4 regions of the Photorhabdus temperata genome follow, and region 1 is predicted to be linked to each of the others. Evidence: predicted binding sites of a transcription regulator. Region 1 holds the regulator's gene; each other region holds the start of a gene.
The links. Region 1 encodes PurR, which represses purine synthesis genes. Its sites were predicted from a motif close to CANGCAAACGTTTGCNTG; they were not measured.
Positions count from the first base shown of each region.

Region 2: a site for PurR is predicted at 2,899-2,916, ahead of guaB (IMP dehydrogenase). Genes of this name have one in related genera too.
Region 3: a site for PurR is predicted at 1,946-1,963, ahead of cvpA (colicin V production protein). Genes of this name have one in related genera too.
Region 4: a site for PurR is predicted at 2,548-2,565, ahead of purL (phosphoribosylformylglycinamidine synthase). Genes of this name have one in related genera too.

Region 1 covers NZ_JAJAFX010000002.1:148,910-156,589, reverse strand. The annotation lists gene punC (purine nucleoside transporter PunC) at 1-624, opposite strand, end outside; gene punR (DNA-binding transcriptional activator PunR) at 771-1,679, shown strand; gene purR (HTH-type transcriptional repressor PurR) at 1,686-2,711, opposite strand; gene LGZ99_RS01355 (Grx4 family monothiol glutaredoxin) at 3,197-3,544, shown strand; gene rnt (ribonuclease T) at 3,659-4,315, opposite strand; gene gloA (lactoylglutathione lyase) at 4,315-4,728, opposite strand; gene LGZ99_RS01340 (DUF1289 domain-containing protein) at 4,901-5,140, shown strand; gene slyA (transcriptional regulator SlyA) at 5,699-6,130, shown strand; gene LGZ99_RS01330 (outer membrane lipoprotein) at 6,215-6,685, opposite strand; gene anmK (anhydro-N-acetylmuramic acid kinase) at 7,031-7,680, shown strand, end outside.
Region 2 covers NZ_JAJAFX010000023.1:51,578-59,257, reverse strand. The annotation lists gene LGZ99_RS10870 (TonB-dependent receptor domain-containing protein) at 1-1,401, shown strand, start outside; gene xseA (exodeoxyribonuclease VII large subunit) at 1,434-2,807, opposite strand; gene guaB (IMP dehydrogenase) at 2,980-4,446, shown strand; gene guaA (glutamine-hydrolyzing GMP synthase) at 4,526-6,103, shown strand; gene LGZ99_RS10850 (helix-turn-helix domain-containing protein) at 6,673-6,921, shown strand; gene LGZ99_RS10845 (hypothetical protein) at 7,001-7,285, shown strand; gene LGZ99_RS10840 (hypothetical protein) at 7,379-7,680, shown strand, end outside.
Region 3 covers NZ_JAJAFX010000081.1:108-7,787, reverse strand. The annotation lists gene folC (bifunctional tetrahydrofolate synthase/dihydrofolate synthase) at 1-1,148, shown strand, start outside; gene dedD (cell division protein DedD) at 1,138-1,815, shown strand; gene cvpA (colicin V production protein) at 2,019-2,525, shown strand; gene purF (amidophosphoribosyltransferase) at 2,540-4,057, shown strand; gene LGZ99_RS21910 (UbiX family flavin prenyltransferase) at 4,105-4,689, shown strand; gene LGZ99_RS21905 (TIGR01777 family oxidoreductase) at 4,670-5,584, opposite strand; gene yfcG (GSH-dependent disulfide bond oxidoreductase) at 5,711-6,331, opposite strand; partial or broken gene LGZ99_RS25045 (transposase) at 6,403-6,512, opposite strand; partial or broken gene LGZ99_RS21895 (hypothetical protein) at 6,580-7,680, opposite strand, start outside.
Region 4 covers NZ_JAJAFX010000014.1:80,131-87,810, reverse strand. The annotation lists gene tadA (tRNA adenosine(34) deaminase TadA) at 429-938, shown strand; gene mltF (membrane-bound lytic murein transglycosylase MltF) at 961-2,382, opposite strand; gene purL (phosphoribosylformylglycinamidine synthase) at 2,650-6,537, shown strand; gene LGZ99_RS07655 (short chain dehydrogenase) at 6,846-7,445, opposite strand.

The sequences.
Region 1 (7,680 bases):
GAACACCGGAGATTTTAGTAACGTAAAGAAAGATACATTGCTTTTCTGCGTTTCAGTCTCACGCTTTTTTTGGCGGTTTTCTTGCAGGAATAGAGTAGGCAACAGCAGTAATAATGTAATTGCCAGTAATACCAGAAAAATGATGCGCCAGCCGCCATGTTGTAACAGCCAGGCACCCATCAAAGGCGCCAGGGCAGGGGAAAGTGCGACTAGGGGCATGATCGTGGCAAAAACGCGTTTAGTATGGTTGGCGTCATAACGATCAATAACTAATGCTTGCCATGAAACTGCGGCTGAACAAACACCTATGGCTTGGATAAAACGCAAAACTAAAAGTTGCGTGGCGTCTGTTATCCAAAGCATACCCAGACAGCCAACAGAAAACATTGATAACCCGGTGATGATAATAGGCTTTCTTCCAAAGCGATCGGAAAGAGGCCCCCACAAAAGTTGAGCAAAGGCAAAACCTGCAAGAAAGATGCTCAGGCTGGCACTGATTGCTCTCGCCGATGTACCTAATTCTTGTTGCATAGGGCCGAATGCCGGTAGATACATATCAATAGCCAGGTAACCCAGCATACTCAAGCCTGCAAGGTAGAACATGAACTGACTTGAGTTTTTCATTTGATTACTCTCTTTGGATGTCATGATTGAAATAACTTGCTGTGTAGGTAGATAAGAATATTTTTACATATTCTATATGCCGTGATTTTTACTTGTGAAACGGTAATATTTGGATAATGCTGTGAAAAAAATTGAAAGGTAAAATTATGTGGTCAGAATATTCACTTGAAGTTGTGGATGCTGTTGCCAGAACGGGAAGTTTTAGTGCTGCTGCAACGGAACTTCACCGCGTCCCTTCTGCAATCAGTTATACCGTAAGACAACTGGAAGAGTGGCTTGCGGTCCCGTTGTTTGAACGTCGTCATCGGGATGTGGAATTAACTGAGTCAGGCACTATTTTTATCAAAGAGGCTCGCGCTGTTATCAAAAAAATGATTGACACTCGTCATCAGTGCCAACAGGTTGCAAATGGCTGGAGAGGGCAATTCAGTATTGCTATTGACCGGGTTGTTAAACCAGAACGCAGTCGTCAGCTTATTCTTGATTTTTATCACCATTTTCCTGATATAGAGCTGTTTATTCATCAGGAAGTATTCAATGGTGTATGGGACGCGCTGGTGGATGGCCGGGTTGATGTTGCAATTGGCGCCACCCGGGTAGCGCCGGTAGGGGAAAGGTACAGTTTCCGAGATATGGGATTTATGCCCTGGCTGTGTGTCGTCAGTACGGGTCATGCTTTGACTCAGCTGACCGGCCCTCTGTCAGATGATCAAATGCGACCTTATCCTAGCTTGTGTCTTGAGGATACATCCCGCAATTTACCGAAGCGTGACACCTGGACTCTGGATAATCAGCGCAGACTGGTGGTACCTGATTGGGAATCTGGTCTGGCTTGTCTGAACGAGGGTTTATGTGTGGGGATGGCACCTAAGCATAGGGCAATGCCGCTGATCCGGCAGAAAAAACTGGAAGCATTGGAATTAGAGCAGCCTTTGCCGGATAGCCCGTGTTGTTTGACATGGGTGCAAAATAGCCATTCTCCGGCATTAAGTTGGCTTCTTGGCTATCTCGGCGATAGTGAAACTCTTAATGCTGAATGGCTTCAGGATGAATAGGGAGGATTAACGGCGATAGTCGATAAAGGGGCCATCTGTGACAGAACGCCGTTCAACCAAACGTGGATGTACTTCAATAGTTTGTGCATCTTCACGTTTACTGACTATTCTATCCAGTAACATAGAAAATGCCATTTGTCCCAGACGTTCTTTTGGCTGATGGATAGTCGTCAATGCCGGAGAGAAATAGCGGGCGTTGCGTATATTATCGTAACCGATCACAGAAATATCCTGTGGGACGCGTAATCCTAGTTCATCAGCAGCACAAATAGCCCCCATTGCCATAACATCGCCACCACAGAAAACTGCGGTCGGACGCTGTTTTTGATTCAGAATTTGATGCATGGCTTTGTAGCCCGATTCGGGTTCAAAATCCCCTTGAACAATCCACTCTTCTCTGATTGGAATACTGGCTTCTTTTAAGGCTTTCAAGAATCCCTGATGACGGCCGCCACCGGTATTTCGTGCCAGGGGGCCAGGGATCGCACCAATATCACGATGACCACGTTCAATAAGATAGCGACCAGCCAGATAACCGCCGTGGAATGCGTTATCAATAATAGTATCAGTGAAATTACTTCTGGCTTGCCCCCAATCCATGACGACCATTGGGATATTGCGATAATCTTCTAACATTCCCAGCAATTGTTCCGGGTACTCTGAACACATCACCAGCAATCCATCTACCCGTTTTTGTGCCAGCATGGCCAGATAGGCTTTCTGTTTATCAATGTTATTGTGTGAGTTACACAAAATCAGCGTATAGCCTTTGCTATAACAACTGTTCTCAACGGCTTCGATGACTTCAGCAAAATAGGGGGCTTCGCTGGACGTTGCCAGTAATCCGATCGATTTTGTATGGTTAACTTTCAGACTGCGGGCAACAGCACTGGGTGAATAACTCAGTTCTTTGATAGCAGCCCAAACGGCGGCCTTGGTATCTTCGGCGACGAAACGGGTTTTATTAATAACATGGGATACGGTAGTGGTTGAAACGCCAGCGTGCTTAGCCACATCTTTGATCGTTGCCATGAGATGAAATACTCCTGACCTTTTGGTCTAAATTTAAAACTCTTTGTTAATTATTTACCAGTATCTTTATACATTAGGGTGTCTGCTGGCAATAATTTAGCGATAAATCCTGAATTTTGTCTGATCTGGCTCAAAAGTGAAAGCAATAATCAATGTTATAAAATACAGGGTGATCGTTATTTTATGTTTTTTCCTTAATGTAAGGATAATTAACCATGTTAACTGAATGGTATTTTTGGTTATAGACTTCTATTCTTAGGGGGGATCGATGAATACCGATTTGAAGCTTGGCTTATTTACTGCGGTGAGCACGTTGGTGATGATTGCCATTTTTGCTGCTGTTTGCTTGATCTTTGCCTGATAAAGGCCATCCTTACCAGGATAAGAAAATATCAGGATGCATATTGGTGAGAGAAAATGGTATTCTCCGCCAATATTGTGACGATGTTGGTTATCAACATACTGTTGGTTTAAAGGAAATAAAAATGACGATTATTGAGAAGATTGAGCGCCAAATTAAAGAGAACCCGATTCTGCTGTATATGAAAGGCTCTCCTAAATTACCAAATTGTGGATTTTCTGCCCAGGTTGTTCAGGCTTTATCTGCATGTGGTGAACGTTTTGCTTATGTAGATATTTTGCAAAATCCAGATATTCGTGCAGAATTGCCAAAGTATGCTAACTGGCCAACGTTTCCTCAGCTTTGGGTCGAAGGTGAGTTGATAGGTGGATGCGATATTATTATTGAAATGTATCAACGTGGTGAGCTACAAACATTAATTAAAGAAACCGCTGATAAATATCGCTCTCAGGATGAAAACGCGACAGAATAATTTTTAAATTAGCGACAGGCTATTATGTTATCTCCCCATATGTTGATATATGGGGGTTTTTGTTATTGCTTAAATTTTAATTTGATTATATTAATCTTATAGTTAGCTATAAGTCTATCCGGTTTTTTCTTCTTCTGTTGTCGCTAAGGGCCAGCCGCCAAGTTGTTTCCAGCGATTAACCATTTCACAGAATAATTCAGCGGTACGCTCAGTATCATATAAGGCGCTGTGAGCCTGATTATTGTCGAATGGGATCCCGGCTGTGGCGCAGGCTTTTGCTAAAATCGTTTGTCCTAATACCAGGCCACCCAAAGCAGCCGTATCAAAAGTCGCAAATGGATGAAATGGATTCCGTTTCAGTCTGGCGCGTTCTGCGGCAGCCATAACAAAGCTATGATCAAAGTTAGCATTGTGCGCAACGATAATGGCCCGACTGCAATGACTATTTTTTATCCCTTTACGAACCATTTTGAAAATAGCGTGCAGAGCTTCATACTCGTTTACTGCTCCACGTAGCGGGTTTGATGGATCGATGCCGGTAAACTCTAGGGCCGCTGGTTCAAGATTTGCGCCCTCAAATGGTTCAATATGGAAATGAAGTGATTCGCTTGGCGCCAGCCAACCTTGATCATCCATCTCCAGTGTGATGGCGGCAATTTCAAGTAACGCGTCTGTTTTGGCATTAAAGCCGCCAGTTTCAACATCAATAACAACAGGGTAATAACCTCGGAAACGCCTACTAAGGACGTTTGGCTCTTTTTTGTCAGACATCAGATTGAGTTACCCAGGGCGTTGCTGGCATTTTTGTTTTCAATAAGCTCAATTTTGTAACCATCTGGATCTTCAACGAAAGCAATAACGGTTGTTCCACCTTTTACCGGGCCGGCTTCACGGGTAATGTTACCACCTGCTTTGCGAATAGATTCGCAAGTGGCTGCGACATCATCGACACCCAATGCAATATGACCAAAGGCATCTCCCATTGCATAATGGTCAACTCCCCAGTTATAAGTTAACTCGATCACCGCCCCTTCGCTTTCATCTGTGTAGCCAACGAAGGCGAGTGAGTACTTATATTCTGTATTCTCACTGACGCGTAGCAGGCGCATTCCTAATACTTCAGTATAAAAATCAACGGAGCGTTGCAGATCACCAACGCGGATCATGGTGTGGAGTAAGCGCATAATTACCTCTCATTTAATGGTTTTACCAGTATTTTTGTGCGGCAGGCCGCACAAAAACCACTAACTATAACGTGTCTTACGGTTACAGTTCAATTTATCCATAATTATAATTTATTCTCATCTGGGTTTATAATTAAATATAGTATATGAACTGTATAGGAAACGGGATGTGATGGTCGAGCAACTAGAGTTCTTTGCTATTCCCACTCCTTGTCGAGGAATTTGTCAGGCTAATGAGCGGGGGTTCTGTTTGGGATGTTATCGCAGCCGGGAAGAAAGATTTAATTGGATGAAAATGTCAGATGGGCAAAAGCGTGAAGTATTGAGATTGTGCCGGCAAAGATATTTACGTGCAGTGAGAGCACAAAATCAGACAGATGAAGAACTGCCTGAGCAGCCATCACTATTTTAATTAGAAAATTTTGAGGTTATTAGAGTTAACAATTCAATGATTTACTTATATAGAGTTATATTTTTGGCGAAGTTATAAATGTTCTACTATAATTTAAGGTGTTTTGTTTGTTATTTTTTTATTTATTGCTTAACGGGAAGGTTAGCGGTTTTTATTTTGAATTTTTTATAACATTATGTTTTGAATGGAATTTTTAGTTTGATTGTGTGACAAATGTAAAATAAAAACAACATTAATGTAAAAATAGATAGCTTAGCATTTAGATGACAGCTATCCTTATAGTACTTGGAATAAAGTATTGAATGATATTTATTGGTTTCTATTTGTTTGTATTCATAGTTCTGATAGTTTTTGTGTTAAAAATATTGTATGTTAATTGTTTTGTTCTGAATTGAATTTAAGTTTAGTTGTTCTTGGTTATAGTTACCTGAATTAGTTAGTTACTAAGAGTTTACTGTGATTACACAGAAGTTATATATACTTTTTTAAGGCTAATTAGCCTGATTTAGAAAAATTTGGCTGTTATGTTTAGTAGGCTAGTTATTTAAGGAGGGACAATTGGAATCTACATTGGGATCAGATCTGGCACGGTTAGTCCGTATTTGGCGTGCTTTAATTGATTATCGTTTAAAGCCGTTGGAATTAACTCAGACTCATTGGGTAACGCTATACAATATTAGCCGGTTACCCCAGGAGCAATCTCAGATACAGTTGGCGAAAGCTATCGGTATTGAACAACCATCTTTAGTCAGAACATTAGATCAGCTTGAGGAAAAAAGACTTATCACCCGGCATACTTGTGCCAATGATCGTCGTGCAAAAAGAATCAAGCTGACTGAAGACTCTGCATCAGTTATTAGGGAGCTAGATGGTGTTATTGAATCGACAAGAAATGAGATTCTGGATGGTATTTCACGCGAGGAACTTGCTTTTCTTTCCACTTTAGTGCAGAAACTAGAGCAAAATATTATCCAATTACAGAGTAGATAGTAATTACGATATCCATGAAATGCTAACCGGATGAAAGAAGACCGCGACTTACAAAGATGAAGTCACGGTTTTCTTATCTATATTTTATTGTCGAGGTGAAACCGTCAGATTATTACCTTGGCCTGCGATTCTGACACGTTGGCCTTTACTGAAGACTGTTTTACCTTGTTTTTGAACAACAATGATACTCTCACCGCTGTCACGACGAATTTCCAATTCTACACCTTTAGTTGTGTTGAGTGCCCCCTGAATGTTTTGGCCTGCAACACCACCGGCAACGGCACCCGCGGCAGTCGCCAATGTGTTGCCACTACCCCCGCCAATAGTATTACCAACCAGGCCACCCAGAACTGCGCCACCGATAGCACCTAATACATTCTCATTGCTGCCTGCTTGAATATTGACAGGACGAACGGAAACAATCGTACCGTAAGAGACTGTTTGGACTTGTTTAGCTTGTCCGGCAGTATAGGTATCACCAGAAAGAGAATCGGTGTTGACACAGCCTGATAATGATGCAACGGCAACCGCGCTAACTAAAAAATGCTTAAACATAATAACTCCTGATTTTGATGCCTGACTGCGGAAATCTGATAGCTTATGGACAACCAGGCTACAACCGGCATTGGCAACAAGTAATAAAAAATTTATTCGGATAGAATAATCGGTACATTAGCAATCTAGTGCTAAACATATATTAAACGTCAATAGAGATTTTTAAAAGAAATAGCTATTAATGAAAAATTCCGCATTTTTTGTGAAGTTGTTTCCAAAACTTAGGTTTTATTCCTTTGTTTTCCTATTAACCATATACAGCTAAAACCACCGCGCTTTATAGTTATTGGCGTGGTTTCTGATTTTATCAAGGTAGATTTTAAGCAGGAAGGCAAATTAATGGTTATGAAGTCAAGTCGTTATATTGGTGTTATGTCGGGTACAAGTCTGGATGGAGTTGATGTGGTGCTTGCCGCAATCAGCGATAAAGTTGTTGCTCAACAAGCTAGTTATTCACATCCGTTTCCATATGAACTGAAGCAAAAAATTCTCGCAGTTTGTCAGGGGCAACAAACGACATTATCTGCAATAGGCCGGTTAGATTATGAGCTGGGTTCTTTATTCGCTGAAGCTGTGCAAGGTTTACTCACTAAAACTGGGTTAACGACAAGCGATATCATTGCTGTGGGATGCCATGGGCAGACCGTTTGGCATGAGCCGGACAGTCACACGCCTTTCACTATGCAGCTTGGCGATAATAACCGTATCGCGGCTTTAACCAGGATGACGACGGTTGGTGATTTTCGCCGGCGGGATATGGCATATGGTGGGCAGGGTGCGCCATTAGTTCCGGCTTTTCATTTTGCCGTGTTAGGTCATCCAACAGAACGCAGGATAATTCTCAATATTGGTGGTATTGCCAACATAACGACGCTGTTACCTGGATCGTTAGTCAAAGGGTATGACACCGGTCCGGGTAATATGCTGATGGATAGCTGGGTATGGCGCCATCAGAAAAAACCTTATGATAAAGATGGTCAATGGGCACGGGAAGG
Region 2 (7,680 bases), on a different contig from region 1:
CTAAAATACAATTACACACCATTCAGCGAATGGATTGATATAAAATTACTGGCTAGCACCAGCGAGGGGACTCAACGCTACGAAGGTGATTCACTTTATAGGCTGCTGAATAGCAATGCTAAAAATAGATCAGATGCAATAGATATCAGTAATATCAGCCGTTTCGGCTATGGTGATACAGATTTTGAACTGACATTCGGCAGTAAGTTGATGAAAACCGAGTATAGCAAGGCAACGGATAGTATTTATTCTGGTAAAGGTCAAGATGAACAAGAAAGGAAAGAATATGAAAAAACAGATGGTGAAGCAAAAGAAAATAATGTTTTTGCACCAAGTGGTAAACAAGATATTGCCAGTATTTATGGCGGGCTGAAAATTAGTCGTGGAATTTATCGGGCAGACATTTCATTTAATTATATGGACTACAGTGTCAAAGGCCATAAACCGGCTTGTGATCTGCGGATCCCTTGTTTCCCTCAGTGGGAAACTGAATTGGATTTGAAACAACATGGATTTAATCCAGGTGTTTTATTATCAGCAGAAATTATTCCTGAATTCCAGCCATTCGTCAGTTATGCCCGTTCAATGAGAGCGCCAAATATTCAGGAAACTTTCTATAGTAATGAAGGTGGTGGATCCATGAACCCATTTTTGAAAGGAGAGACATCAGACACTTATCAAATTGGCTTTAACAGTTTCCGCCCAGACTTGATTGTAAAAGGAGATACCTTCCGCCTGAAGGCTGCCTGGTATCAATCTAGAATAAAAGATTATATTCTCAGTGATATCTGGCTTATCTGTGGCAATAGGAAAACATGTAAAGCTGATAGTTCAGTAGATTACGATACAGTCGATCCTAACATCAAAATGTATATCTATCACAATAGTCTGACGCCGGTGAAAATAAGCGGGTATGAAGTTTCTGCTGATTATGATGCAGGTATATTTTATAGCAAATTGGCTTATAGCTGGCAAAAAACGCGCCAGCCAACTTCTGCCGCTACAGCGCATTTTGGTGCCGATCCCGTGTCACAATTGCCTGATAGTTTTATGACTCTGGATACTGGTGTCCGTTTATTTGATGAGAAAGTCCGTGTTGGTGCGATTGTTAAATATACGGGTGATTCTCATAGGATGGACCCAGATCAATATAATATTGATGACGACGGGCGGGTTATATTGCAAAAGGAACCTAAAATCCCAACGATAGTCGATCTTTATAGTGATTATCAGATAAATAAAAACGTGCTGTTGAAATTTTCAGTACAGAACTTGGCAAACAAAAATTATTCGGAAGCACTTAATCGCGCAAATTCGTCTCCATTAATGATTGAACAAACTTCGTCTATGCAAACAGCCAGAGGCCGGACTTATATTGCAGGTGCAGAAATCCGTTTCTGATAGTAGAAAAAATAAGTGGCAAGGGAATGCCACTATTTCTGACTTGCTGGTCGTTTTTTACGTTCTTTCTTGACCTTAATCACTTCACTCTCAATCCAGCCATCTTGTAACCGGGTTTTCAGAGTATCACCAACATGCACTTGTTTGGTTTGTTTCAGTAATTTTCCATCAGGGGCTTCGCTGATGCTGTAACCACGGGCCAGTGTCGCCAGTGGGCTGACGGCTTCCATTCGTGAGCAGGAAACAGCAAATTTTTCTCTGGAACGGCTGATTTGTCGTTCGATCGCTTGTTTTAGCCGAAAATCTTGTTGCTGAATCTGTTGGCTATACTGGCGGATCTGCTGACTGGGTTCTGAATACCCGAGCCGTTGTTGCAATTTCTCATAAGCCAGATCGCTTTGTCGCAGATGTCGTTGCAAACTGTCAGTGAGTCGCTGGCGTAAGCTAACCAGTAAGTTTTGCTGACGAGCCAGCCGTAAATGAGGGTGCTGTTGTTGTAAACGGTGAGATAACAGGCTGAAAACCTGCTGTTTTTGTGCAAAGAAGTAATCCATTGCCATCTCCAATCGCTGTTGTTGCGACTGGATTTGACGTAACAATTCGAGTTGATTACGGCTGACCAATTCAGCGGCTGCTGATGGTGTCGGGGCCCGCAAATCTGCCACGAAATCAGCAATGGTAACATCCGTTTCATGGCCTACTGCACTGACTATCGGAATATCACTGTGAAAAATCGCTCTGGCGACACGTTCATCATTGAAACTCCATAAATCTTCCAACGAGCCACCACCGCGGCCGACGATCAATACATCACATTCCTGCCTTTCATTAGCTAATTCAATTGCCCGAATAATCTGTAGCGGCGCTTCGGTCCCTTGAACGGCTGTTGGATAAATGACAATTGGCAATGATGGATCACGGCGCTGCAAAATATTCAGAATATCATGCAGGGCGGCGCCACTGGCTGATGTAATCACCCCAAGCTGTTGAGCAGGAGAGGGAAGGGGTTTCTTATGACGCTGATCAAATAATCCTTCGTCATTGAGTTTCTGTTTCAATAATTCAAACTGTTGCTGTAACAGGCCATCACCGGCGGGTTGCATACTTTCAACAATAAGCTGGTAGTCTCCCCTGGGTTCATAAAGCGTAATTGCCGCGCGGACTAAAACCTGCTGACCATTTTGTGGTTTGAATGTCACCCGTTGATTACTACTGCGAAACATTGCGGTCCGCACCTGAGCGCGTTCATCTTTCAGGGTGAAATACCAGTGTCCGGAGGAGGGTTGAGAAAAATTCGATATTTCAGCACTTAGCCAAATTCTGCCCATTTCCATTTCGAGCAGTTGACGGACCGTCTGATTGAGGCGGCTGACAGAAAAAATTCCAGTATTAGAAGGTAGTGACATGTGAGCCAGATCAAATTCCAAAACAAGGGCTTAATTCACCGATACTAACGTTCGTTATGAAGTAAGCAAGAAATTTTTTAATAAAATGCTGGAGGCAACCGATTACGTTCTGTATAATGCCGCGGCAATATTTTATTCCTTAAATTGTCCGCAGCCTGGTGAGATATTGCTTATGTTACGAATTAAAAAAGAAGCTTTAACTTTTGACGATGTTTTGTTAATTCCTGCCCACTCTTCTGTTCTGCCTAACACTGCTGATCTGTCTACTCGACTGACTTCCACTATTCGTCTGAATGTTCCTATGCTGTCTGCGGCGATGGATACCGTGACTGAATCCGGCTTGGCTATTGCGCTGGCTCAGGAAGGCGGAATTGGTTTTATTCATAAAAATATGTCTATTGAGCGCCAGGCAGAAGAAGTTAGCCGGGTGAAAAAACATGAGAGCGGTGTTGTGACAAATCCCGTCACGGTGGCTCCGAAAACAACATTGCGTGAAGTTCAGGCACTGACAGAACGTAATGGTTTTGCTGGCTATCCTGTTGTGACCGAAGGAAATGAGTTAGTTGGTATTATTACGGGTCGTGACGTACGTTTCGTTACCGATCTGGATCAGCCGGTTACTGCGGTAATGACACCTAAAGAGCGTCTGGTAACGGTAAAAGAAGGCGAAGCCCGTGATGTTGTGTTGCAGAAAATGCACGAAAAACGGGTTGAAAAAGCGCTGGTGGTTGATGAGGACTTTCATCTGCTTGGCATGATCACGGTTAAGGATTTCCAGAAAGCGGAACGTAAACCTAATGCCTGTAAGGATGAGCATGGACGTTTACGCGTTGGGGCCGCGGTTGGTGCGGGTGCCGGTAATGAAGAGCGTGTTGATGCGTTGGTTGCCGCGGGTATTGATGTTCTGCTGATTGATTCATCACACGGTCATTCTGAAGGTGTATTGCAGCGTATTCGTGAAACCCGCGCTAAATACCCGAATCTACAGATTATTGGTGGTAACGTGGCGACGGGAGAAGGTGCAAAAGCGTTGGTAGAAGCTGGTGTCAATGCGGTTAAAGTCGGTATTGGTCCTGGTTCTATCTGTACTACCCGTATTGTGACGGGTGTCGGTGTGCCGCAAATTACTGCTATCTCTGATGCGGTTGAAGCGCTGGAAGGCACAGGGATCCCGGTTATTGCTGATGGTGGTATTCGTTTCTCCGGCGATATTGCTAAAGCAATTGCCGCAGGGGCCTCCTGTGTCATGGTTGGTTCCATGTTGGCAGGCACGGAAGAATCCCCAGGAGAAATTGAGCTATTCCAGGGGCGTTCATTTAAATCTTATCGTGGAATGGGTTCTCTGGGCGCGATGTCTAAAGGTTCTTCCGATCGCTATTTCCAAACTGATAATGCCGCAGACAAACTGGTACCGGAAGGCATTGAAGGCCGAGTTGCCTATAAGGGATTGCTAAAAAACATTATCCATCAGCAAATGGGCGGCCTGCGTTCCTGTATGGGGCTGACTGGCTGCGCAACTATTGATGAATTGAGAACCAAAGCCGAATTTGTTCGCATTAGTGGTGCGGGTATTCAGGAAAGCCACGTTCACGATGTAACCATTACCAAAGAGTCTCCAAACTACCGATTAGGTCTATAATTCATATTTATTGTGGCTCCTGTAGGAGCCACCTATCTCCTTTGTTCTTATTTACTTGTTTTTTTGGAATTCGCCACACATGACAACAAATATCCATCAGCACCGTATTCTTATCCTTGATTTTGGTTCGCAATATGCTCAGTTGATTGCTCGCCGTATCCGTGAAATCGGCGTTTACTGTGAACTTTGGGCATGGGATGTAACGGAAGAACAAATCCGCGAATTCAACCCAAGCGGTATTATTCTTTCTGGTGGCCCGGAAAGTACCACAGAGCAGGAAAGTCCGCGTGCACCTGAATATGTTTTTAATGCCGATATTCCTGTACTGGGTGTCTGCTATGGCATGCAAACTATGTCGATGCAATGCGGTGGCAAGGTAGAAAGTTCTATTGAACGTGAATTTGGTTATGCTCAGGTTGAAATTAAAGCGGAAAGTGCATTGCTTCGTGGTATCCAGGATTCGTTGAATGAGCAGGGTAAACCGTTACTGGATGTATGGATGAGTCATGGTGATAAAGTCACTGCAATCCCTGCGGATTTTATCACTATTGCCAGCACTGATACTTGCCCGTTTGCCATTATAGCGAATGAAGAAAAACGTTTTTATGGTGTACAGTTCCATCCGGAAGTCACCCATACCCATCAAGGGCAACGCATACTGGAACGTTTTGTATTGGATATTTGCCAATGTGAAGCTCTGTGGACTCCTGATTCGATTATTGAAGATGCTGTTATACGTCTGCGTGAACAGATTGGTGACGATCACGTTATTTTAGGGTTGTCCGGTGGTGTTGATTCCTCTGTCACCGCGTTATTACTGCATCGTGCAATTGGCAAACGTCTGACCTGTGTATTTGTCGATAACGGTTTACTGCGTTTGAATGAAGCCGACCAGGTAATGGAAATGTTTGCTGGTAAATTTGGGCTGAATATCGTCCATGTTCCCGCAGAAGATCGCTTCCTTACTGCATTGGCTGGCATCAATGATCCGGAAGAAAAACGCAAAACCATTGGCCGTGTGTTTATTGAAGTGTTTGATCAAGAGGCAAGTAAACAGGCTCAGGTTAAATGGTTGGCTCAAGGCACTATTTACCCGGACGTTATTGAATCAGCGGCCTCTGCGACAGGTAAAGCACACGTCATCAAATCTCACCATAACGTAGGTGGTTTGCCGGAAGAGATGAAACTGGGTCTGGTGGAACCGCTGAAAGAGTTGTTCAAAGATGAAGTTCGCAAGATTGGCCTGGAGCTGGGATTGCCTTATGACATGTTGAACCGCCATCCATTCCCAGGTCCTGGTTTGGGTGTTCGTGTCTTGGGTGAAGTGAAGAAAGAGTACTGTGACCTGCTGCGTCGTGCGGATGCTATCTTTATTGAAGAATTGCACAAAGCTGATTTGTACAATAAGGTAAGCCAGGCATTTACTGTATTCCTGCCCGTTCGTTCTGTGGGTGTTATGGGGGATGGCCGTAAATATGACTGGGTTGTCTCTTTACGTGCAGTAGAAACAGTCGATTTCATGACTGCACATTGGGCGCATTTACCTTATGATTTCCTTGGCCGGGTTTCTAACCGGATCATCAATGAAGTCAATGGAATTTCAAGGGTTGTGTATGATGTCAGCGGTAAACCGCCTGCGACGATTGAGTGGGAATAGCAATATTAAGTCCAAATAATTGCATATGAGTTCAAAAAAGCCAGATTAATCATTATGATGTCTGGCTTTTTTATTTATGTAAGTTCAGGGCGGGTTAGTGGAATCCGGGAATTTTTACCCTTATGGAATTAGTGTTTTTACTGTGACTGTTATAACGGTAAAAACTTACAAAGGGAAATGTTATATTATCAGACATAAAATTCAGCTCATTAAAGCCTAAAGATAAAGTCTATGGAATCGCTGATCGTGATAGTTTATATGTGACAGTTGCAAAATCAGGTTTAGTAACGTTTAGGTTTGACTATCAGATTAATTATTTACCTCTTGATAACGTTCAAGGTTAGTAACACTAATATCTTCAAAATGACTAGGCAAAAGGCGGGATAAATGAGTCGGTGTTAATTTTAATGTTGCAGCCGCGTGTACATGAGAAGGTAGGAATTTTTTTGAGGGCGCGAGTAAGCTTTACTTCTATCAACATATTTTTGGCATCAGGAAAATCAAGATCTTGATAGACCTTCTTAAAAGGGGGATAATTTATGTACTAAAATTAGAACTGAGTATTAATTGTGATTGGTAAAAGACTAAAAATAGCAAGGGTTAATGCAGACTTGACTCAAGCAGACCTTGGTCTTCGTGCAGGTTTTAATGAAGTATATTCCCCAGATTTTAGTCTGGCATGTTGGTTTGCGGAGGTACCTGATGTCCCGGAAGCCTATTTTTATATCGTTGTTGGTGATTTGACAACATTAATTCTTCAATATCATCAATATAAAAAGAAGAATCCAGATTATGTCGTATTCATGAGGCATCAGTAAATACCAATTTTAACTTACTTATAGATATATATTGGGAGTGTTTTTCAGAAAATACCACTATCAGGAAGGGGCTAGTTATATGGTAAATGATTTTAAAAAACAAAGTAATCCATTTTCCACTGGTGGAGGTGGTGTAAATTTTGAAACTAGAGTGCAAGCTGTATTTTTAATAGCTTTATTGGCCAGCTTATATGTGCCATGTCTTTCTGCAACAATGAAAGCTAACAAAATTAAATTTCAAGGGAAATATGATAGTATTCATACCGATGATTTCATCCTATATGCATCGGATGATTATGGGAACGAAAGCAAATTATTTGCCCAGATTAAACACGAAATAACGATTAGTGATTCAAGTAGTTAAATTTTTTCAGAAGTTATTAATAGTGCGTGGCATGATTTCAAAAGTGATAATTTCAATGCTGAATTTGATTCAATTGTATTAATTACAGGGACTTTGCCAAAATTAGATGTAAATGATACCCTCCCAATACTTGAGTGGGCTAAATATTCATCTAATGCTGCTGAATTCCTTAAAAAATCGAAAACAAAAGGCTTTACCAGTGAAACTAAAATTAGAAGATTAGAGATATTCCGTAATCAATTGAATCTAGCTAATAAAGGTATTGAAGTAACAGATGAAGATCTTTGGAAATTTTTAAGGATATTTCAAATTGTTCCTTATGATTTAGACTCTAAGAATTCAACCGTTGTAACCCTTTTGTGTTCACTTATCGAAACCAGTTCATCTCAACCTCC
Region 3 (7,680 bases), on a different contig from region 1:
AGGTGATAACCGTATCCGGTACTAATGGTAAAGGCACCACTTGTTGCACTATCGAATCTGTTCTGTTGGCGGCTGGGTTGAGAGTGGGCGTTTACAGCTCACCGCATCTTGTACGTTATACCGAAAGAGTCCGTATTCAGGGTAAAGAGTTACCTGAACAGGCGTTCTGTCGTGTATTTGCGGATATTGAATCCCGTCGTGGTGATATTTCACTGACTTATTTTGAATATGGCACATTAGCGGCTCTGCAATTGTTTAAAGAAGCTTGCCTGGATGTCGTCATTTTAGAAGTCGGCTTAGGTGGGCGGCTGGATGCGACAAATATTGTGGATGCTGATATTGCAGCCGTTACCAGTATTGCACTTGATCACATTGACTGGTTAGGGGCTGATCGCGAATATATTGGTCGTGAGAAAGCGGGTATTTTCCGCAAAGATCGTTTTGCCGTGGTTGGTGAACCGGATATGTCATCTTCTATTGCGGAAGTTGCCGATGAATTGGGAGCCAAGTTGTTCCGCTGTGGTATTGACTGGCGCTTTTCTCAACAGGAGAAAGATTGGCACTGGCAATCTGATGATATGCTATTTAGTCATCTGCCTTTGCCAAATGTTCCTTTGATGAATGCCGCAACCGCAATGGGTGTCATTTGTTGCCTGTTACGACAAGGAGATAAAGTCAGTCAGGCTATTAATGAAAATGCCATCCATCAGGGGTTGCAAAATGCGCAATTGCCTGGGCGTTTCCAAATAATTCATGAAAAGCCGTTGTTGATTCTGGATGTGGCGCATAATCCACATGCCGCGGCTTATTTGGTACAGAAATTAGCCCTGTTGCCCCGTCAACCGGGCAGCAAAATTCTTGGGGTAGTGGGTATGCTTGGCGATAAAGATATTGCCGGCACACTGGCTTGCCTGTCACAGCAAATTAATGAGTGGTATTGTGCTCCGTTGACTGAACTGCGTGGTGCAGATGCACAGGCATTGGCTGAGCATCTTGAACAGCCACGGGTATTTACTGATGTGGAAAGTGCCTGGTACCAGGCAATGGCAGACGCTGATGAACAGGATATTGTTGTCGTTTGTGGTTCATTCCACACCGTAGCGCATGTCATGGAGGCTCTGGACAGGGAGAAGCGAAGTGGCAAGTAAATTTCAAAATCGTTTGGTCGGTACAATTGTATTGGTAGCACTGGGTGTTATTGTGCTGCCTGCATTGTTGGACGGCAACAAGAAATATAACGAAGATAAGTTTGCATCAATTCCCCTAGTTCCGAAGCCTGGGGATGAGCAAGAAATTGAATCTATTCCTCCCCTTAATCCGCCAATATTATCAATGCCTCTGGAAGATGAGACCGAGGCATTGCTGCCGGAGACGCTAGAGCAGCCGGAAATACCATTGGTGACAGTTCCGTCGTCGCCTGCACCGATAGCGCCTCCTGCTGTTCAGCCGGCAGTCAAACCTCAACCACAGATTAAGCCTGAACAAAAACCAGATATTAAGCAGCCGGTGCCGGCGAAACCAGAGATTAAACCGGAACCGAAGCCTGAAGTTAAACCTGTTGAAAAAGCACCGCAAGGGCAAGCATATATCGTACAACTGGGTGCCTTGAAAAACGCTGGAAAGGTGGATGAAATCGTTGCCAGACTGCGTTTGTCGGGTTATCAGGTCTATACGGTACCTTCATCTCCGGTGAATGGGCAGTTAACCAGAATATATGTCGGTCCGAATGCTTCTAAACAACAACTCGACTCGGCGTTATCAGAACTGAAAAATCTGACAGGATTACAAGGGCAGGTAAGAAGCTATAGACCGTGATAAAGCTGACGATGCCTATGTGACGAATAGGATAATTGTGATGAAATTAAGTAGTAAATATTAAGTGACCGCGGCGATAATGAATTTCCTATATCGCCGCTAATTATTTTCAGTGGAATAGGAAATCTGCTACGCAAACGTTTTCGTTTTCTGTTAAAATGCGCCTGAAACGGATGCCGGGGCGTCTATTTTGGAATTAAAACATGGTTTGGATTGATTACGTCATTATTGCCATTATTGGCTTCTCGGCATTGGTTAGCCTGATTCGTGGGTTTATTCGTGAGGCGTTGTCACTGGTCACCTGGGGATGTGCTTTTTTTGTGGCAAGCCACTTCTACTCTTACTTAGCGGTCTATTTTACCCGTTTTGAAGATGAACTGGTGCGTAACGGAATCGCCATTGCGCTTCTGTTTATTGCGACTTTAATTGTCGGTTCTGTGGTGAACTATGTGATAGGTTCTCTTGTGCAACGGACTGGATTGTCTGGTACTGATCGGGTACTCGGAGTCTGCTTTGGGGCATTGCGTGGTGTGCTGATTGTTGCTGCTATTCTGTTTTTTCTGGATACATTCACACCATTGTCTCAAAGTGATGACTGGAAGCAGTCACAATTGATCCCGCAGTTCAGTCATATCATCAGGTGGTTCTTTGACTACCTGCAAAATGCGTCAAGTTTCCTGCCGGAGAAATATACCTCTCCGCTTGGCTGATGAGGAAAAACTACATGTGCGGTATTGTTGGTATCGTCGGTTTTACACCGGTTAACCAGTCGATTTATGATGCGTTGACGGTGCTTCAGCACCGTGGGCAAGATGCTGCTGGCATTGCCACTATTGATGGCAACAATGGGTTTCGTTTACGCAAAGCCAACGGCTTAGTGAGAGATGTATTTGAAACCCGGCATATGCGGCGTTTACAGGGAACGATTGGGATTGGTCATGTTCGCTATCCGACAGCGGGCAGCTCCAGTGCATCGGAAGCCCAGCCGTTTTATGTGAACTCTCCATTTGGTATTACATTGACACACAATGGTAATTTGACGAATGCGCATGAATTAAAAAGAATGTTGTTTGAAAATGCCCGTCGCCATGTGAATACCACGTCAGATTCCGAGATTTTGCTCAATGTTTTTGCTAATGAATTGGATCGTTTTCAGTATTATCCGTTGGAACCTGACAATATTTTCGCCGCGGTAGCGGCAATGCATAAACAGGTTCGTGGCGCTTATGCCTGTATTGCGATGATTATCGGTCATGGGTTAGTCGCTTTTCGCGATCCGCACGGTATTCGTCCGTTGGTATTAGGCAAGCGTACTCTGAATGATGGCAGTAATGAATATATGGTCGCTTCTGAAAGTGTTGCATTGGATACGCTGGGTTTTGAATTCCTGCGGGATGTCGCATCGGGTGAAGCGGTTTATATCACTGAGAAAGGCCAGTTATTTACCCGCCAGTGCGCTGAAAATCCTTCTCTGACCCCCTGTTTGTTTGAATTTGTCTATTTTGCCCGTCCAGACTCTTTTATTGATAAGATTTCGGTTTATAACGCCCGTGTGCGGATGGGCCATAAGTTGGGGACGAAAATTGCCCGTGAGTGGGAAGATTTACATATTGATGTGGTTATTCCTGTCCCTGAAACTTCCTGTGATATTGCTCTGGAAATTGCCCGTATACTGGGTAAACCCTACCGTCAGGGGTTTGTGAAAAACCGTTATGTTGGCCGGACATTTATTATGCCGGGTCAACAGGAGCGTCGGAAGTCGGTCCGCCGTAAACTGAATGCCAATCGTGCTGAGTTCCGCGATAAGAATGTGCTGCTGGTGGATGACTCTATCGTTCGCGGTACAACGTCAGAACAGATTGTTGAAATGGCCCGTGAAGCGGGAGCGAAGAGGGTTTATCTTGCGTCTGCGGCTCCAGAAGTGCGTTTCCCGAATGTTTATGGCATTGATATGCCAAATGCAAATGAATTGATCGCTCATGGACGTGAAGTTGATGAAATTCGCCAGCTCATTGGTGCAGATGCGTTGATATTCCAGGATTTGACGGATCTGATTGATGCCGTTCGTGAAGAAAACCCAGATATTGAAGAGTTTGAATGTTCAGTATTCAATGGCATTTATGTTACCAAAGACATTGACCAGACTTATCTCTATTATCTGGAAAATCTGCGTAAAGACGATGAAATGACATTGAATAATCAGAACGAAATCGAAAACCTGGATATCTATAATGAAGGTTGATGACCTTCGGATTTAAAATTGTTGTCCAGTGTCAGCATGAGGAAAAAATGAAAAGATTGATCGTGGGGCTTACAGGAGCAAGCGGGGCTATTTATGGCGTCAGGCTGCTGCAAGCTTTACAGCCAGTTGAGGGCATAGAAACACATCTGGTCATCAGTCAGTCCGCTCGCCAGACACTGGCGCTTGAAACAGATTATAGTTTACGGGATGTGCAAGCGCTGGCTGATGTTGTGTATGACAACAGAGATATAGCCGCTGCTATCTCTTCCGGTTCGTTCAAAACTTCGGGTATGGTCGTTTTGCCATGTTCAATGAAAACCCTTTCAGGTATTGTTCACAGCTATACTGATGGGTTATTGACCAGAGCGGCAGATGTTGTATTGAAAGAAAGCCGTAAGTTGGTGCTTGGTGTGAGAGAAACACCATTGCATTTGGGGCATCTCAGGTTGATGACTCAGGCGGCAGAAATAGGTGCGGTGATTATGCCGCCGGTGCCAGCATTTTATCATCGGCCTGAACAGATTCAGGATATTATTGACCAGACGGTTAATCGGGTGCTCGATCAGTTTGATATAGAGCTACCTCATGATCTGTTTACCCGTTGGCAAGGCGCTAAAGGTGTTGAGATTTAGTGTGTATCAGGTCTTCAAAAGCTTCCTTTAGCTGAAAATAACGGAAGCCAAAACCAGCTTGTTCCAGTTTATGCGGTATTGCCTGCTGTCCTCCCAGTACCAGTGCCGCAGCTTCTCCCATGAGTAATTTCAGCACAAAAGCAGGTATGCGGATAATTGCAGGGCGGTTCAAGACTTCTCCGAGTGTTGCGGCAAACTGATCATTATGTACCGGATAAGGGGCGGTGATATTAAAAGGACCGTTCAAACCGGGTGTCATCAATAGGTAATAGATGGCATTCACCATATCATCGATATGGATCCAAGATAGATACTGCTTTCCGCTACTCATAGGGCCACCAAGCCCAAGGCGGAAAAGTGGTAACATTTTTTTCAGTGCTCCACCGTTTTTTGCCAGTACAACGCCGGTACGCAAAAGACAAACACGGGTTTGATCACTGGCAGCTTGTAATGCAAGTTGTTCCCATCGTTTACAGAGTTGATGAGTAAATTCATTATTGGGTGGTTCATGTTCTGTCACAACTGCTTGATTCTGATCGCCGTAATAGCCCACCGCAGAGCCGGAAATAAATACTTCTGGTGGTGTCTGACTGGCATTAATTAACTTGCTGAGTTGTTCTGTTAGTGTCCAGCGGCTCTGGCACAGCTTTTCTTTTTGCGCTGAAGTCCAGGGTTTATTTGCTATGGGTTCACCAGCAAGATTAATAACGGCATCAAAATCATTGAGGTCCGTTTTATCTTTCAGAGTGGTCCAGCATTCAGCTTGTTTACTGAACAGAGAGTACACTTTTTGTGGTGAGCGGCTCAGAATGGTAATGGAATGGGATAGGGAAAGAAGCTGGCAAACCAGACGGCTGCCAATCAAGCCTGTTCCTCCGGTGATTAAAATATGCATAGCCACTCCTATAACCTAAGTTTATATAGAAACTATAGCAGGGATATCAAGGCTGGTGATTTAAAATACAGCTATCTGTTAGCCGGATCAAGTTTTGCGGGGAAATAGTTACCCCGCAGACAGGTATCAGGCTTTGCTGTAGGCTATTTGGGTAGCGCGGCGTTGGCTAATAGCATCAAACCATTTTTTCACTGCGGGGTAATCGCTCAGATCAATATTTTGACGCTCATAGGCACGAACCCACGGATAAGTTGAGATATCAGCGATACTGTATTCCTGACCACCCAAATAGGATGTTTTTTCCAATTGAGTATTCAGAACTTTATACAAGCGTTTTGTTTCTTCTTGATAACGATTAATTGCGTAAGGGACTTTCTCAGGCGCAAAGTGACTAAAATGGTGATTTTGCCCCAGCATTGGGCCAAAGCCGCCAATTTGCCAAAACAGCCATTGCAGGCTTTGAATACGTTCACGCACATCTTTGCTGAGTAACTTACCTGTTTTCTCTGCCAGATAAGTCAGAATGGCGCCGGATTCAAAAATGGCGACAGGTTTACCGCCATCGGCGGGTTGCTGATCAACAATAGCCGGAATTTTATTGTTAGGAGAAATTGCAAGAAATTCAGGTTTAAATTGATCTCCCGCACCAATATCAATCCGGTAAATGTTGTAAGGAAGGCCAGCTTCTTCAAGAAAGAGCGTGATTTTGTGACCATTTGGCGTTGGGGCATAATATAGGTCGATCATAGAACCTCCAGTGGGACATGAAATTGTATTACATATTACATTACCTTAGATCTATCCAAGAATAGCCAATTCAGACCTTTTGCTGATTCCCGCACTGGCTGGCGATTATCCGTATTGCCGGGGGTGAGTTTAACCGACAACAACTCCCCCGGTCATGAATTATCAGATGAAGCTTACTTCCTGAGCTGTATTACAGGAAGATCTATTGAGATAAAGAAATTCTTATTTTCTTCTGGTAAAAAGAATGACTATCTGGAATTCGTTTTTATACTGCCATCTGCGTTAATAACTGCCCGGCTTCCGCCGTACAGATCTTTCCTGAAAGTAGAGTAATCTGTGTGGACATCCTCACGGTTTTCTAATTCTGCCAATATTTCCTGGCTGGAGATGCTGAAGCCCTTGGCATGTATAGGAGAAGAGAAGGGTTCGGTATAGAGATTCAATCCCCACTGAGACGCTAAACCGTGGTTAGCCGCCCCTAAATTAACTTCGATCATAGAATGATGATTATCATCAACTAGGTAACCTGTTGCCAGCCATCGGGTTAGCTCTTTCATTTCCCGCTCCCCTCGCTGAATTGACTGCTCCGGTGATTCCCCGTTAGCAGGAGTACCTAAAGAAAGATCATTTTTCAGACCTGTACCCAACAACCTGGCCGCAGTAATAAAACGATCTGTGGTGCCTGAAGGAGCAGCGACCGTTGGCAAATTGTGTAAGGCTGCATCCTTAGAAAATCCTGTATTTTCTTTCACATTCCAGACAGCAAAACCATTACCACGTTGTACTATAATGTTTTCCTTCGCTAATTCTTGATGTGCTTTGATGGGGCCTGACTGACCAAACTGATAGTCAGTTCTGTCCAGCCGGTTGCGGGGGTTTAAACGGGCAAATTCCAACTCCCTATTGGTCAGACGGTTATCGGCTTCAAGTGAAGCGGCAGATGACCAGACACTATCCTTATCAGGAGCCTGTGTTCTGAAATCACGCTGGACTTTTGTCAGGCTACTGCCAGCCAGAGCGGGGTTACTTGTCACTTCTTGCCCTTTTTCCTGCTTAGTCACCTGATATAATTCCGGGTTTTCAGAGGCATTAAATTTATTTTCATTTTTAAAAGTGTAGAGATCCAACTGATCAGGTAAGGGATTTTCTTTAGTGGAACCACGGGCAGATGCGAATTTTTTACTTTCCAGGTAACCAATATCAATTATATCTTTGAACTCTGATTTTAATTCAGGTGATGAATAGATCTTCTCTAGAGTATCCCGGAAATAAGCTGAATTAGTCAGATCATAGTAAGCAGTGGCTTTCTCCCTCAATGTCAGAGGTTCTGTATTTGCCCTATCAGGCCT
Region 4 (7,680 bases), on a different contig from region 1:
TAATGAAATATAAAATCTTGGAGGAGGATAGCTCGGATGATGAAAAAACATTTTCTTCTGTAGTATTAGAGATAATACAATAATAGAATGATTAAGGCCGGATTTCTGGTTTAATTCCGGTCTCTTTATTAGTTATGATAATGAAGGAATTGACTGATCAAGTTTTATTACATCAGAAAGTGGGAGGGTATTCTGTGAATTTAAGGGAGATAAATAATAAGCCGGATTTATTCCGGCTTTGTTTTTTTATTTTTAAATATATTGATTTGAATTAAATGTTGTTTAAAAAAATATAAAATACAACTGTGGAGAATATATCAAATAGTCTCGAATATATGTTACCAGTGTAATGATAAGTAAATATATCTGGAAAATAGGAAAAATAAATCGTTATAATTGTCCCTGATATAGTGAAGTGAGATACCGTAGTGACTAAAATATATAGTGATGAATATTGGATGCAGCAGGCGATGGAACGAGCAATAAAAGCCTGGGAGCAAGGGGAAATACCTGTAGGCGCTGTATTGGTCGCTGACAATGAAATCATTGCTGAAGGCTGGAATCAGTCCATTATTAAGCATGATCCCACTGCTCATGCTGAAATTATTGTGTTACGGAAAGGGGGAGAGCGGTTACAAAATTATCGTCTGTTGAATACCACGTTATATGTCACTCTTGAACCTTGCACTATGTGTGCGGGTTCTATGGTGCATAGCCGGATACAGCGACTGGTTTATGGTGCCAACGATATGAAAACCGGCGCAGTCGGTTCTTTGATTGATATATTGCGCCATCCCGGTATGAATCATCAGATTGAAATTACAGGCGGCGTACTTGCTAAAGAGTGTTCCACGATGTTGAGTGCTTTTTTTAAACAACGTCGGGAACAACATAAGGCATTAAAAGCCGCCAGAAAACAGCGGGAAGAAAATCAATAAATATCATTGGTGGGGGAGTTGTTTACTCTGCTTTTGATTTTTCTTCCTGAGAAACTAATTTCTTCCGGTTTTCTTTTGCCTGTAAATATCCAACTAAACTAAGTTGATAACGGCGGATATTTTCGACATAGCGATAAGCCTCATGCCCACGGGCATACCCGTAGGTGGTATTGGTATAGTATTTTTTCTGGCTTAACAGCGGTATTCGGGCTTTTACATCAAGCCAGCTATTGGGATTTCCTTTCTGTGATGCCGTTAGTTTACGAGCATCCAGCATGTGACCATAGCCCATATTGTAAGCAGCCAGTGCAAACCAGATTCGCTCATCTTTAGGGATGTTTTCAGGTAGTCGTTTCATCAGATTTTGTAAATAGATTGCGCCGCCTTTAATACTTTCTTCTGGATCAAGGCGGTCAACAACACCTAACCCTTTAGCCGTCGGGTTGGTTAACATCATCAGGCCACGCACACCTGTGGGAGAGGTTGCCTGTGGGTCCCAGTGAGACTCCTGCCAGGCAATTGCAGCCAGTAGTTGCCAGCTGATTTCGCTGGAGTATTTCTCAAACAGAGGTTGATAAGCAGGCAGAATATGATCAATAGCACTGAGAAAAGAGAGTGTATCGAAATAATCAAATGAGCCGACATGACCGAAATATTTCTCTTCCAGCCGTGGCATCACATCTTCTTCCGTCATCTGGCTGAAAAAATCCAGCATGGCGGCATAAAGGCTGTAATCATCAATACGTTTTAAATACCACGTCAGGGGATTATCTTCACTGATATCAAAAGCGACGGCCAGATTAGGGTGAGTACGCTGTTGCAACGCGACATTGATAGAGTCGCCCAAGGTGTAATCCAGTTTGCCCTCTGATACCCGCTCCAGTAATTCCCGGGTGTTGTATTGCTGTGTCTCATCCCATTCAAGTTCCGGGTAAGACTCTTCTTTCATCTTTTTCAGCGTACTAACATGAGCCGAACCAGAAGTGACCAGCAATTTGCCTTTCAAATCCTTAAAAGAGCGGGGACGTGGAGTCCCTTTGCGGTAAATCAGTTGTTGAGAAACAGAATAGTAAGCTGGACCCGTGCGGGTTTGCTCCAGTCTCTCCTCATTATAGGTAAGACCGGCAGCCAAAAAATCTGCGTCACCCTTTTCCAGATCGTCAAATAATTGGTTGAAATTTGTTCTGAATTTGATTTCCAATTTAACGCCAAGATAATCAGCAAAGCGTTTCGCCAGCTCGTAATCAAACCCATTGGGTTCTTTTTTACTTGTAAGATGAATCAGAGGTGAGCTGATTGTGCTAATCCGTAGCTCTCCCTTGGTCATGATCCTGTTAATCTGCTCCTGCTGTTTATTCGGCCAACTGATGTTCAGACTGATGATTGCGGCAGAAAAAAGAGCGATAACAATGATAACGAAATAGTTTATTTTTATATTATTCAAACAATTATCTCTGTATAACGCGGTGTGGTGCGATGCAAAAACGCGTTATATTATCATGGCTAAATTTCCAGTGATTGAGCATTTTGCGGAACAAAAACTTGCGGCGCAACTTAATTGATACCATTTGCATAACCTGGCGATAAGATAATTAGCATTAATAATCGTCACGCAAACGGTTTCGTCACTGGTCGCAATCCTCTATAATGTGCCCGTTTCCCCCTGAGGCATCAGTCAGGCTTTGCTTCTAAGATGAGAGAATGTATTACTATGGAAATTCTGCGTGGCTCACCCGCTTTATCGGCATTTCGTATCACCAAGCTTCTTTCTGTGTGTCAGGAACAGCAACTTCCGGTCAATGATATTTATGCGGAATATGTTCATTTCGCAGAAATTAATGCAACTTTGAGTGATGCTGATTCAGCAAAATTACAACGATTATTAAAATATGGACCTTCTCTGGCTGAACACGAACCACAAGGTACGTTGCTGTTAGTGACTCCTCGTCCGGGAACCATTTCCCCGTGGTCTTCGAAAGCAACCGATATTGCTCACAATTGTGGTCTGTCTCAGGTTGTGCGTTTGGAGCGTGGTCTGGCTTACTACGTTCAGTGTGATGAAATGAGTGATGCACAATGGCAAATGTTGTCGGCGTTGTTGCATGACCGGATGATGGAAACGGTTTTTACTCAACTGGAACAGGCGGAGAAATTATTTTCTCATCAGCAACCCGCTCCGTTAAAACGCATTGATATTCTGCAAACAGGGCGTAGTGCGTTAGAGAAAGCCAATATTGAACTTGGATTGGCGTTGGCCCCGGATGAGATTGATTATCTGATGGAAGCTTTCCAAAAACTGGAACGTAATCCAACCGATGTTGAGCTTTATATGTTTGCTCAGGCTAATTCAGAGCATTGTCGCCATAAAATATTTAATGCTGACTGGATTATTGATGGTCAGGAACAGCCAAAATCACTGTTCAAAATGATCAAAAATACCTATGAGCAGACACCTGATTATGTCTTGTCAGCTTATAAGGATAATGCCGCTGTGATGGAAGGGTCTGCTGTTGGCCGTTTCTTTGCCAGTGCGGAAGACGGTTCATATGATTACCATCAGGAGCAGGCCCATATCCTGATGAAAGTTGAAACGCATAATCATCCAACCGCAATTTCCCCGTGGCCGGGAGCATCGACAGGTTCTGGTGGCGAAATCCGCGATGAAGGCGCGACGGGGCGAGGCGCCAAGCCAAAAGCCGGGTTGGTGGGATTTTCGGTATCCAATCTGCGGATACCGGGTTTTGAACAGCCGTGGGAAGAGGATTTCGGTAAACCGGATCGTATTGTCAGCGCCTTGGATATCATGACTGAAGGCCCTCTGGGCGGCGCTGCATTTAATAACGAATTTGGCCGTCCGGCGCTGCTGGGTTATTTTCGTACCTATGAAGAAAAAGTAAACAGCCATAACGGCAGTGAATTACGTGGCTACCACAAACCCATCATGTTGGCGGGTGGGATGGGTAATATCCGTGATGAGCATGTCAAAAAGGGTGAAATATCTGTTGGCGCTAAATTAATTGTGCTTGGCGGCCCGTCTATGAACATTGGTTTGGGCGGTGGTGCGGCATCTTCTATGGCATCTGGTCAATCTGATGCTGATCTAGATTTTGCTTCTGTTCAACGTGATAACCCGGAAATGGAACGCCGTTGTCAGGAAGTGATTGATTGCTGTTGGCAATTGGGTGAAAACAACCCGATTCTGTTCATTCATGATGTCGGTGCTGGTGGGCTTTCTAATGCTATGCCTGAGTTGGTAAGTGATGGTGGTCGCGGTGGACGGTTTGAACTACGCAAAATTCTTAATGATGAGCCGGGAATGAGTCCGCTGGAAGTCTGGTGTAATGAATCTCAGGAACGTTATGTACTGGCTGTTGCGCCAGAACAGCTTCCTCTGTTTGAGGAAATTTGCCGGCGTGAGCGGGCGCCTTATGCCGTTATCGGCGAGGCAACAGAAGAGCGTCATTTGCTGCTGAATGATGAACACTTTGATAACCAGCCAATTGGTATGCCGCTGGATGTGCTGCTGGGTAAAACGCCAAAAATGTTGCGTAATGTCAGTACATTAAAAGCCAGTGGTGAAAGCCTTGAACGCAGGGATATCAATCTGGCGGAGGCTGTTAAGCGCATTATGCACTTGCCGGCTGTGGCGGAAAAAACATTCCTGATAACGATAGGCGATCGTACTGTGACTGGCATGGTTTCCCGTGATCAGATGGTTGGCCCGTGGCAGATCCCGGTGGCAGATTGTGCGGTGACTACCGCCAGTCTTGATAGCTACTATGGCGAAGCGATGTCTATGGGGGAACGATCGCCAGTCGCGTTGCTGGATTTTGCCGCCTCTGCCCGTATGGCTGTTGGTGAAGCGCTAACTAATATCGCTTCCGCTTATGTTCAGGATTTGAAACGTATTAAGCTTTCGGCTAACTGGATGTCTGCCGCGGGTCATCCTGGAGAGGATGCCGGTTTGTATGCGGCAGTTAAAGCTGTGGGTGAGGAGTTGTGTCCTGCTCTGGGGCTGACTATTCCCGTGGGTAAAGATTCCATGTCGATGAAAACCCGCTGGCATGACAAAGGTGAAGAGCGTGAAATGACGTCACCTTTATCGCTGGTGATTACGGCCTTTGCCAGAGTGGAAGATGTGCGTCGTACAGTAACGCCTGAGCTTTCCATTGATGAAGATAATGCGTTGTTGTTAATCGATTTGGGGCAAGGGAAGAACACATTGGGTGGCACCGCGTTGGCGCAGGTTTACCGCCAGCTTGGTAACAAGACTGCTGATGTACGTAGCGCTGAACAATTGGCTGGATTTTTCAATGCGATTCAGCAACTGATTGCAGAACAGAAATTGCTGGCCTATCACGACCGTTCTGATGGTGGCTTGCTGGTAACGCTGGCTGAAATGGCTTTTGCCGGTCATTGTGGCATTGAAGCTGATATCAGTGTGTTTGATGAAGATATTCTGGCTGCGTTGTTTACGGAAGAGTTGGGTGCTGTGGTTCAGATCCGTGCATCTGATAAAGCGTTTGTTGAAAACCTGCTGGCAGAACATGGATTGGCTGACTGTGTGCATTATTTGGGTAAGGCCAAAGTGGGTGATGATTTTGTCATCTTTAGTGGCAATACCGAAGTATATCGCCAGAATCGCAGTACTCTGCGTCTATGGTGGGCTGAAACCACATGGCAAATGCAGCGTCTGCGTGATAATCCAGAGTGTGCAGATCAGGAGCATCAGGCCAAACGGGATAATCAAGATCCCGGATTGAATGTAAAACTGACGTTTGATATTTCAGAAGATATTGCCGCACCTTACATTTTGCAGCAGGTAAGACCGAAAGTGGCTGTCCTGCGTGAACAGGGTGTTAACTCTCATGTTGAAATGGCTGCTGCCTTCCACCGGGCAGGTTTTGACGCTATTGATATGCATATGAGTGATTTGCTGTCTGGACGTATTGGATTGGAACAGTTCCAGACACTGGTTGCTTGTGGCGGCTTCTCTTATGGTGACGTGCTGGGTGCCGGTGAAGGTTGGGCGAAATCAATTCTGTTCAACGAACGCGTTCGTGATGAATTTGCGGCTTTCTTTACACGGCCTGATACTCTGGCGCTGGGTGTTTGTAATGGTTGCCAGATGATGTCTAACCTGCGGGAGTTGATCCCTGGTGCGGAACATTGGCCGCGTTTTGTTCGTAACCGCTCAGAACGTTTTGAGGCTCGTTTCAGTTTGGTGGAAATTATGGACAGTCCGTCACTCTTCCTGAAAGATATGGTGGGTTCACGTATGCCGATTGCTGTTTCTCATGGTGAAGGGCAAGTGGAATTCCGCGATAGCCAGCATCTTAAGATGCTTGAAAGCAACCAGTTAGTGGCTCTGCGTTACGTGAACAACTATGGTCAGGTCACGGAAAACTACCCGGCTAACCCCAATGGTTCAGTGAATGGTATTACCGCAGTCACCAGCCTTGATGGGCGGGCAACCGTGATGATGCCACATCCAGAAAGGGTATCCCGCACTGTGAATAACTCCTGGCATCCAGAGGAGTGGAACGAAGATGGTCCGTGGATGCGGATTTTCCGTAATGCCCGTAAGCAGTTGGGGTAGTATTGCTGTATAAGTAAATTGTGTCAGGCGGTTTTTTAGGCTGATAGTGCTCATTGGCTTCATTGGGATTTTTCGTTCGGTAACTGACGTGAAATTACAATTGAAGCCATTTTTTATTTCTTTTGTCTGCTGATTTCTTTTCAGCTATTTGCTAATAGTTGATGGATTTCGGTCAGTTTCTTATCGGCTATAGTACATTTTCCTTTGGCGAGAAAGATGTTTATATAGCAATTGACCGCCCTTATGAAAATTACGCTATATAAATATATAAGCCTCTTAGACTTATATATTTGGTTATTTTCTCTGAATTAATAAACCTCGTAATTTTGGCCGGTTTGAGCCCCGTCTACGCTTTTCCTAAAAGCGAGTGCTACACGGCTGGCAGGAACTGCGTTAAAACCTGGGAAAAATTCACCATATTTATCTAATGATTCCTGCAAGACATTAGGGCTAACGCTGTTTATACGAATTCCCCTTGGCATTTCAATTGCCGCAGATTTTACAAATGCCTTGACACCACCATTTGCCATAGCTGCTGATGCCCCTTGCAGAATAGGGTCATCCATCATAATTCCAGTTGTTAAAGTAAAACTGCCTCCATCATTAATATAATTTATCCCTAAAAGTACTAAGTTAATTTGGCCTTTGAGTTTACTTCTTATGCCCACTTCATTTAACTCTGGGGTTAATTCCAAAATTGATCCAAAATGTGCGCTACCTGTTGCACTGACTACAGCATCAACTTTTCCAATTTTTTCATACATATTCTTAATACTATCAACGGATGTGATATCAACTATAATATCTAATCCGCTCCTTCCAGCACGAATAACTTCATGATTTTTTTCTAATTCTTCCGTGATTGCTTTTCCTATTGTACCGCTTGCTCCAATAATAATTACTCTCATTTCTATTACCCTTTACTGATTAATGAAATTTTTGCGACTACATCGTTGCATAGAGAAATATGACTTTTAACTCGATATGGTTGTAACTCTCTAATGATACTAGACTATAAAATAAAATTTACAATTCTAATGATTGCATGAAATAGCTTGGCGGGGAGGTTAATGCGTGTTGTGTATTTTTGATTTATTATTTTGGTGTTTTTGACTTAAATATAGTGTTTTAGTTTTTAAATTT